Regions from separate parts of the Hydrogenibacillus sp. N12 genome, predicted to be linked through region 1. Evidence: riboswitches for the same ligand, from Rfam matches in the RefSeq annotation. Region 1 holds a riboswitch; each other region holds the start of a gene.
The links. Region 1 has a riboswitch for thiamine pyrophosphate ahead of thiC (phosphomethylpyrimidine synthase ThiC). Riboswitches for the same ligand answer to the same signal wherever they lie in the genome.

Region 1 (2,260 bases):
GACAAGCGCCTGCGCATCTACACCCAGCCGAAGCTGCTGATCTGCGACGAAGTCGGCTACTTGCCGCTTGACGCCTTGGACGCCGCGAACTTCTTCCGGCTCGTGTCGGAGCGCTACGAGCATGGCTCCCTGATCATCACGTCCAACACCAGCTTCACCAACTGGGGGACACTCTTCGGTGACCAGGTGCTGGCCTCTGCCTTGCTCGACCGGCTCCTGCACCACGCCACCACCATCAACATCCGCGGCAACAGCTACCGGATGAAGGACAAGCTGCGCGCCGGGGTGACCCATGCGCTGAAGGAGGAGGTGACCGCGTAGATCGAACATACGTCTGGGGAATGATGCGCGATGATTTTGGGGAACTGAATCCGCTGTTTGTGGGGAATCGAACGCGATTTTTTTGGGGAGTTTTAATCCGCTATTGACACCTCTTCGAAGTGATCGAAGCGAACAACGTGGACGGCCACGAGGCGCGCCTCCGGCAGAAGCTTGGCGAGCGCGAGGCCGGTCTTGAGCGCCCGTTCGGCGTGCTCCGAACCGTCGTAGGCGACGAGGATGTGGCGATACATCGGGACGCCTCCTTTGATGGGGATTCACGTCCATCATATCACACATATTTCCAGGATGACCAAAAAAAATAAGGAAAAATTTCGCCCTTTTTCCGCCGCGGGACGTCCCGGCGGCGCAAACGGGCGGAAGCACGCCCTTTTTCGTTCGGGATGAGAGCCTTCGCAAAGGACGGAACTTGACGGGATTTTCGGACTCTGGTAAAGTGGGGCTGACCACGCCCAAGGCGCCAGCGCGGGAGTCCGGGGAGCCGGGCTGAGAGGGAAGCCGATCCGCTTCCGACCGCCGAACCTGACCTGGATCATGCCAGCGGAGGAAGGCCAGGCGCCGCGACGATCGACGGCAGGATCGAATCGGACGGCCGTCCGATCCGAACCGTCTCGGACGGTCGTCCGAACGACTGAAGGCACAGGGCCGCCTCCGGGGAGGCGGCCTTTTTCGTGCCCGATGGGGCCGGACGGACGGCGGCCGGCCCTCCCGGCCCTGGCGCCGGAAGAGGAGGGGGACGATGACGACGGCGTTTGAGCGAATCGCCGCCGAAGCAAGGGGTTACCGAGGGTACTTTCCGAACAGCCGCAAGGTGTACCTTCAGGGGTCGCGGCCGGACCTCCGGGTGCCGATGCGGGAGATCCTGACCGAAGAGCGAGGGCCGGACGGGAAGCCGGTGGCGGTGCGCGTCTACGACACGAGCGGCCCGTACACGGACCCGGACGCCCGGATCGACCTTCAGGCCGGGCTACCACCTCTTCGTAGACCGTGGATCCTCGAGCGGGGCGATGTGGAGACGGTGACCGGCCACCGGGGCCGGCCGGTCCTTCGGGCCAAAGGCGATCGGGCGGTGACGCAGATGGCGTACGCCCGGCGGGGGATCATCACGCCGGAGATGGAGTTCGTCGCCCTCCGGGAGGGCGTCGATCCGGAGTTCGTCCGCCAGGAAGTCGCCCGCGGCCGGGCGATCATCCCGGCAAACGTCAACCACCCGGAGAGCGAGCCGATGATCATCGGCCGGAACTTTCACACGAAGGTGAACGCCAACATCGGGAACTCCGCCGTCTGGTCCTCGCTGGAAGAAGAAGTCGAGAAGATGACGTGGGCGATCCTCTGGGGCGCCGATACGGTGATGGACCTTTCGACCGGAAAGCGGATCTACGAGACGCGGGAGGCGATCCTCCGGAATTCACCGGTGCCGGTCGGCACGGTGCCGATCTACGAGGCGCTGGAGAAAGTGGGCGGAAAACCGGAAGACCTCTCGTGGGAGGCGTTCCGGGAGACGATCATTGAGCAGGCGGAACAGGGCGTCGACTACATGACGATCCACGCCGGCGTCCGGCTTTCGTATCTGCCGCTTACGGTCGATCGGGTGACGGGCATCGTCTCGCGGGGCGGATCGATCATCGCCGCCTGGATGCTCGCCCACCACGAAGAAAACTTTCTCTACACCCACTTCGAGGAGATCTGTGACATCCTCCGCCGCTACGACGTCGCCATCTCCTTAGGCGACGGCCTCCGGCCCGGTTCCATCGCCGACGCCAACGACCGGGCGCAGTTTGCCGAGCTCGAGACGCTCGGGGAGCTGACGAAGATCGCCTGGGCGTACGACGTGCAGGTGATGATCGAAGGGCCGGGACATATCCCCCTTCATCTCCTGAAGGAAAACGTCGACAAAGAGATCGAGCTCTGCCACGAGGCG
Region 2 (2,260 bases), 1.3 Mb from region 1:
CCGGACGCGACGGAAGACGTCGTCCGGGCGATCGGGGAGGCGCTGGAGGCGGCGGACGTCGTCGTGACGACGGGAGCGGTGTCGGTCGGCGACTATGACGTCGTTCCGGAGGCGATGACGCGGCTTCGGCTCGAGGTCCTGTTTCGGAAGGTGGCGATCAAGCCGGGGATGCCGCTTACGGTGGCGGTCCGCGACGATCGGGCGTGGATCGCCCTTCCGGGAAATCCGGCGTCGTCGTTTGTGACGACCCATCTGTTCGTCCTCCCGCTCCTTCGCAAGATGGCCGGCGCTCGCCGGTGGGAACCGCTTCGGACGACGGGGCGCTTGATCGGAAAGCCCGCGGAGCGGCCGACGTGGCGCACGCGCTTCTGGCGGGCGGAGGCGCGGCTTAAGGAGGGGGCCGTCGTCGTCGACGCGGGGCGATCGCAGACGTCGGCGTCGATTTCGAGCTTTCTCGGGACGAACGCCTTCGTCGAGGTGCCGCCGGAGGCGGACCCGGCCGTCGGGGAGACGGTGACCGTCTGGTGGATCGGCGGCTGCCCGGGATGAGCGGCCGCGGAGGACGGGATGGGTTGACAATCGAGGCCGGCTGCGGGGGTGCCGTCCGGAAGCTGCCTGGGTCGTACGGGCCCGGCGGGTTTCCCGGGCGGCTGAGAGGGCAACGCCCAACCCTTGGAACCTGATCCGGTTCGGACCGGCGGAGGGAAGCGGCCGCAAGGAACGCGCCGGACGGCTCGCCGAGGCGTCTCGGCGGACGCCGGCCTTCCGGGCGGGGCGCCGACCGATGCGGTCGGCGCTTTTCTTTAATCGGGAGGCCGGGATGGGACCGCCCTGCCGCCGTCCGCACCGGGGAGGCCGTCCGGCCCGCTCGCCCTCAAAACCCCGTGCGAAAGGCAGGGGCTCACCAAGGTCACTCTGGTCGCAGGCCCGATGTCTTATAACCCTGCGCGAAAGGAGGGGGAGTATGGACCGGCAGAGAGAGATCGACCGCCTCGGATTGTCGCCGCGGGCGGTGGCCGAGATCGCGGCGCTCGTGGCCCTTTCGGTCGTGCTGAGTCCGCTTCTTTCCATTCCGATCGGTCCATTTCGGGCGTATCCGGTGCAGCATCTCGTGAACGTCCTGACGGCGGTGCGCCTGGGGCCGGGGGCGGCGGTGCTGCAGGCGGCGACGGCCTCGACGCTTCGCCTGGCCCTGGGGACGGGGACGATCTTCGCCTATCCCGGGAGCCTCTTCGGCGCCTGGCTCGCCGGCGTCCTCTACCGCCGCTTCCAACACTTCGTCGCCGCCGCGTTCGGCGAGGCGATCGGGACGGGGCTCGTCGGGGCGGCGGTCGCGTACGGCCTCGGCCGCCTGGTCGTGAGCCGGGAGGTGGCGCTTTTGGGCTTTGTGGGGCCGTTTCTCTTAAGCTCGGCCCTCGGGGCCGCCGGCGGGGTTGCCCTCCTCCTTGCGCTTCGGCGAACCGGCCTACTCGACGGCGAAAAGCTTTCACGGTTCGATGCCGCCCCGCTGCCCGGCGCAGACGAATGAGCAGCGAAGGAGGAAAGGGCAGCGAAGGAGCCGCCGCGCCAGCGAGCACCGGTTCTCTTCTCCGGCGCGGCGAAAGGCGCCTGGGCGGGCGGCTTCCGGGACGGGCCGACGACGTCCCAGGCTGCCGGGGCGAAAGCCCACCGGCCGCTTGCGGGTAGGATCGCTGATCTGAGCTGCGCAAGGCCGTCGGCCGCGCAGGGGGATGAGCGGCGAGCGGTGATCAGCAATCAGCGATCAGCAATCAGCGATCAGCAATCAGCAATCGGGAGATTCTTGGGCGAGGTTCTCGAGCAGCAGGAGGTTCGATCCGATGTTCGACGCTTCCCGGGCCGGCGCGGCGCTTCGGGCGATCCGGGACCGCCGCCCGCTCATTCATGCCATCACCAACACGGTCGCACAAAATTTTACGGCAAACGGCCTTCTCGCCCTTGGCGCCTCGCCGGTGATGGCCGACGCGCCGGAGGAAGCGGGCGAGATGGTGGCGATGGCCGCCGGGCTTCTGATTAACCTCGGGACGGTCACCGATCGGACGCTTCGGGCGATGGAAGCAGCGCTCCGGGCGGCGAACGCCGCCGGCGTGCCGGCGGTCCTCGATCCGGTTGGGGTCGGCGCGACGGCGTTTCGCACCGAAGCCGTTGAGCGGCTTCTTTCCGCCGGGCGGTTTGCCGTCATCCGGGGCAACGTCGCCGAGGTGGCAAATCTCATCGGCCGGCCGCTTCCGATCAAAGGGGT
Region 3 (2,260 bases), 470 kb from region 1:
GCCGTGGCGCGACAAAAGGGCCGGCGACCGCCCTCGCCCCCGGCTTCATCCCCAGGCATCTTCGCCCCCCTTCCCGTCGCCCGGCCCGCCCGGGCGGCCGGGACGGCCGAACGTTGGTGAACCGTCTGGGCGTCGTTCGGCAGCGAAGCGCTTGTCGGAGATCAGGCCGCTTCATCCCGCCGGCGGCGCCGGCCGGAGCACGACGTGCTGACAGGCCGTCACCAGATCGCGAAACCGGCGGTTCAGCTGCCCCTCCGGCCGGATCGCCCGCATGCCGAGAAAGGGGAGCGCCCGAACGACCGCCGACCGCTGGGCGTGCGCCGCCCGCCGCATCGCCCCGCCGAGCCGCCTCGCCGCCGCCTCGTCGAGCGTCCCCGCCGAAAGCCTTCGCTCCGCCTCCGCCACCGCGGCGAAAAAGAGGAGCCGCCCGTCGTCCGCTTCCGCCCGGAGCCGCTCGACGACCTCCCGGGCCTCCGCCTCCGTCGGCGCGTCTTCCCCGAGCGCCGCCTCGAAAAACCCCCGGCCGAGCCCGATGCAGACGGCGCCGATCGACGCCTCGGCAAACAACAAAAACGGCAGCCGATAGACCAAAAGCCCCGGATCCCAAAGCGCCTTCCCGACGACGAACGACCGCTCTTCCGGCACGAACCGCTCCCGGACGGAAAACGTCCACCCGGAGGTCGCCACCATGCCCAACGCCGACCAGTCCCGCTCAAGCTCGACCTCCTCCGGGAAAAAGGCAAACGCCCGAACGACGTTCCCGGAAACCTTCGCCCCGGCGGCCGCCCCGCCGGAAGCCGGACCGCCGCCCTCCTCGGACGGCGCGCTTCCTTCCACGACCGCGTTGGCGGTAAACAGCGTCGCATACTGCGCCCCGCTCGCGTACCGCCAGCGGCCGCTGACGACGTAGCCTCCCGGCACCCGGCGGGCCCGCCCGGCCGGATGCCCCGTCCCGGCGATCACCGCCTCCGGCGGCGAGAAAAAGGCCCGGGCGATCTCCGGCCGAAACGACGGCACAAAATACCCGCCGCCCGAACCGATCTGGGCGAGCCACCCGAGGCTCCCGTCGACGGCCGACAGCGCCTCGTAGATCCGGACCGCCTCCCCGAGGGTGAGCCCGGCACCGCCGAACGCCTCCGGCACGAACAGCTTAAAAAGCCGAAGCGACCGCATCCACGCGACAAGTTCGTCAGGCAAAAGCCCCGTCCGCTCCAGCTCCGGCCCCCGCCGGACGAGCGCTTCCTTTTCCGCCGCGATGGCGGAGAGGATCGCCGCCGTCCGCCCGCCCGGTTTTCCGTTCTCCGCCCGCTCGCCGGCGGATGGGTCCCGATCGTCCATCCGAAAATCCCGCATCAAAAAACCCCCACCTTCTCCGGCGGGGGACGGCATCTTCGGATGGCGTTTTCACGAATCCGAATTTCGGTTCCGAACGCGCCCGATCGACCTGTCGTTCGCCCCTCGATCGCCGCATCCGGATTCCCGAACGCCGCTCCCTCCGCCGGTCCGAACCGGATCAGGTTCAGGCGGTCTGCAGCGCCTCTGGCTGCACTCTCAGCCGGCTGCCCCGGCTCCCGCGCGGCCCGGGCGACCCTCGCCCGGTTCTCCGGTTGTCCCAGTCCGATGATACCACAAAAAGATTATACCGCATCGCCCGCAAAAGGCCACACTTTTGTCCGCGGCGGCCCTCGGTTATGCTGAGGGTAAACGGCGGCCCGACCGCAGATCCGAAGATCCGAACCGCCGCCCGACGATCCGCTCCCGGCCCTCATCCGGCGGGCGTCTTTGTAAGGAGGTTTTCGATGGACTTTTTTCTGCTCCTTTTCTGGCTGTTTTTCTTCTTCACCGCGCTCCTTCCGATGCTTCAGCAAAAGCGGACGAACGCCCTCCGAACCGAACTCATCCGCCGGCTGGAAAAAAAGCGCCGCTCCCGCGCCATCACCCTCATCCACCGCCAGGAAGCCCTGAGCTTCCTCGGCATCCCCTTTTCCCGCTACATCGACATCGAGGACTCCGAACAGGTGCTCCGGGCGATCCGTCTCACCCCGCCGGAGATGCCGATCGACCTCATCCTTCACACCCCCGGCGGCCTGGTGCTGGCCGCCGAGCAGATCGCCTTCGCCCTCGCCCGGCACCCGGCGAAGGTGACCGTCTTCGTTCCCCACTACGCCATGTCCGGCGGCACCCTCATCGCCCTCGCCGCCGACGAGATCGTCCTGGACGAAAACGCCGTCCTCGGCCCCGTCGATCCCCAGCTCGGCGA

Region 2: linked by a shared signal. The riboswitch ahead of thiW (energy coupling factor transporter S component ThiW) and the one ahead of thiC (phosphomethylpyrimidine synthase ThiC) in region 1 are both predicted to bind thiamine pyrophosphate.
Region 3: linked by a shared signal. The riboswitch ahead of K2M58_RS02275 (acyl-CoA dehydrogenase family protein) and the one ahead of thiC (phosphomethylpyrimidine synthase ThiC) in region 1 are both predicted to bind thiamine pyrophosphate.

What each region holds. Positions count from the first base shown of each region.
Region 1 covers NZ_CP080953.1:952,384-954,643, forward strand. Annotated here, with positions in the region: gene istB (IS21-like element helper ATPase IstB) at 1-321, shown strand, start outside; gene K2M58_RS04420 (universal stress protein) at 414-572, opposite strand; TPP riboswitch at 804-889, shown strand; gene thiC (phosphomethylpyrimidine synthase ThiC) at 1,079-2,260, shown strand, end outside.
Region 2 covers NZ_CP080953.1:2,219,505-2,221,764, reverse strand. Annotated here, with positions in the region: gene glp (molybdopterin molybdotransferase MoeA) at 1-549, shown strand, start outside; TPP riboswitch at 584-724, shown strand; gene thiW (energy coupling factor transporter S component ThiW) at 965-1,528, shown strand; gene thiM (hydroxyethylthiazole kinase) at 1,839-2,260, shown strand, end outside.
Region 3 covers NZ_CP080953.1:479,436-481,695, reverse strand. Annotated here, with positions in the region: gene K2M58_RS12810 (ABC transporter permease) at 1-59, opposite strand, end outside; gene K2M58_RS02275 (acyl-CoA dehydrogenase family protein) at 172-1,353, opposite strand; TPP riboswitch at 1,474-1,585, opposite strand; gene K2M58_RS02270 (SDH family Clp fold serine proteinase) at 1,800-2,260, shown strand, end outside.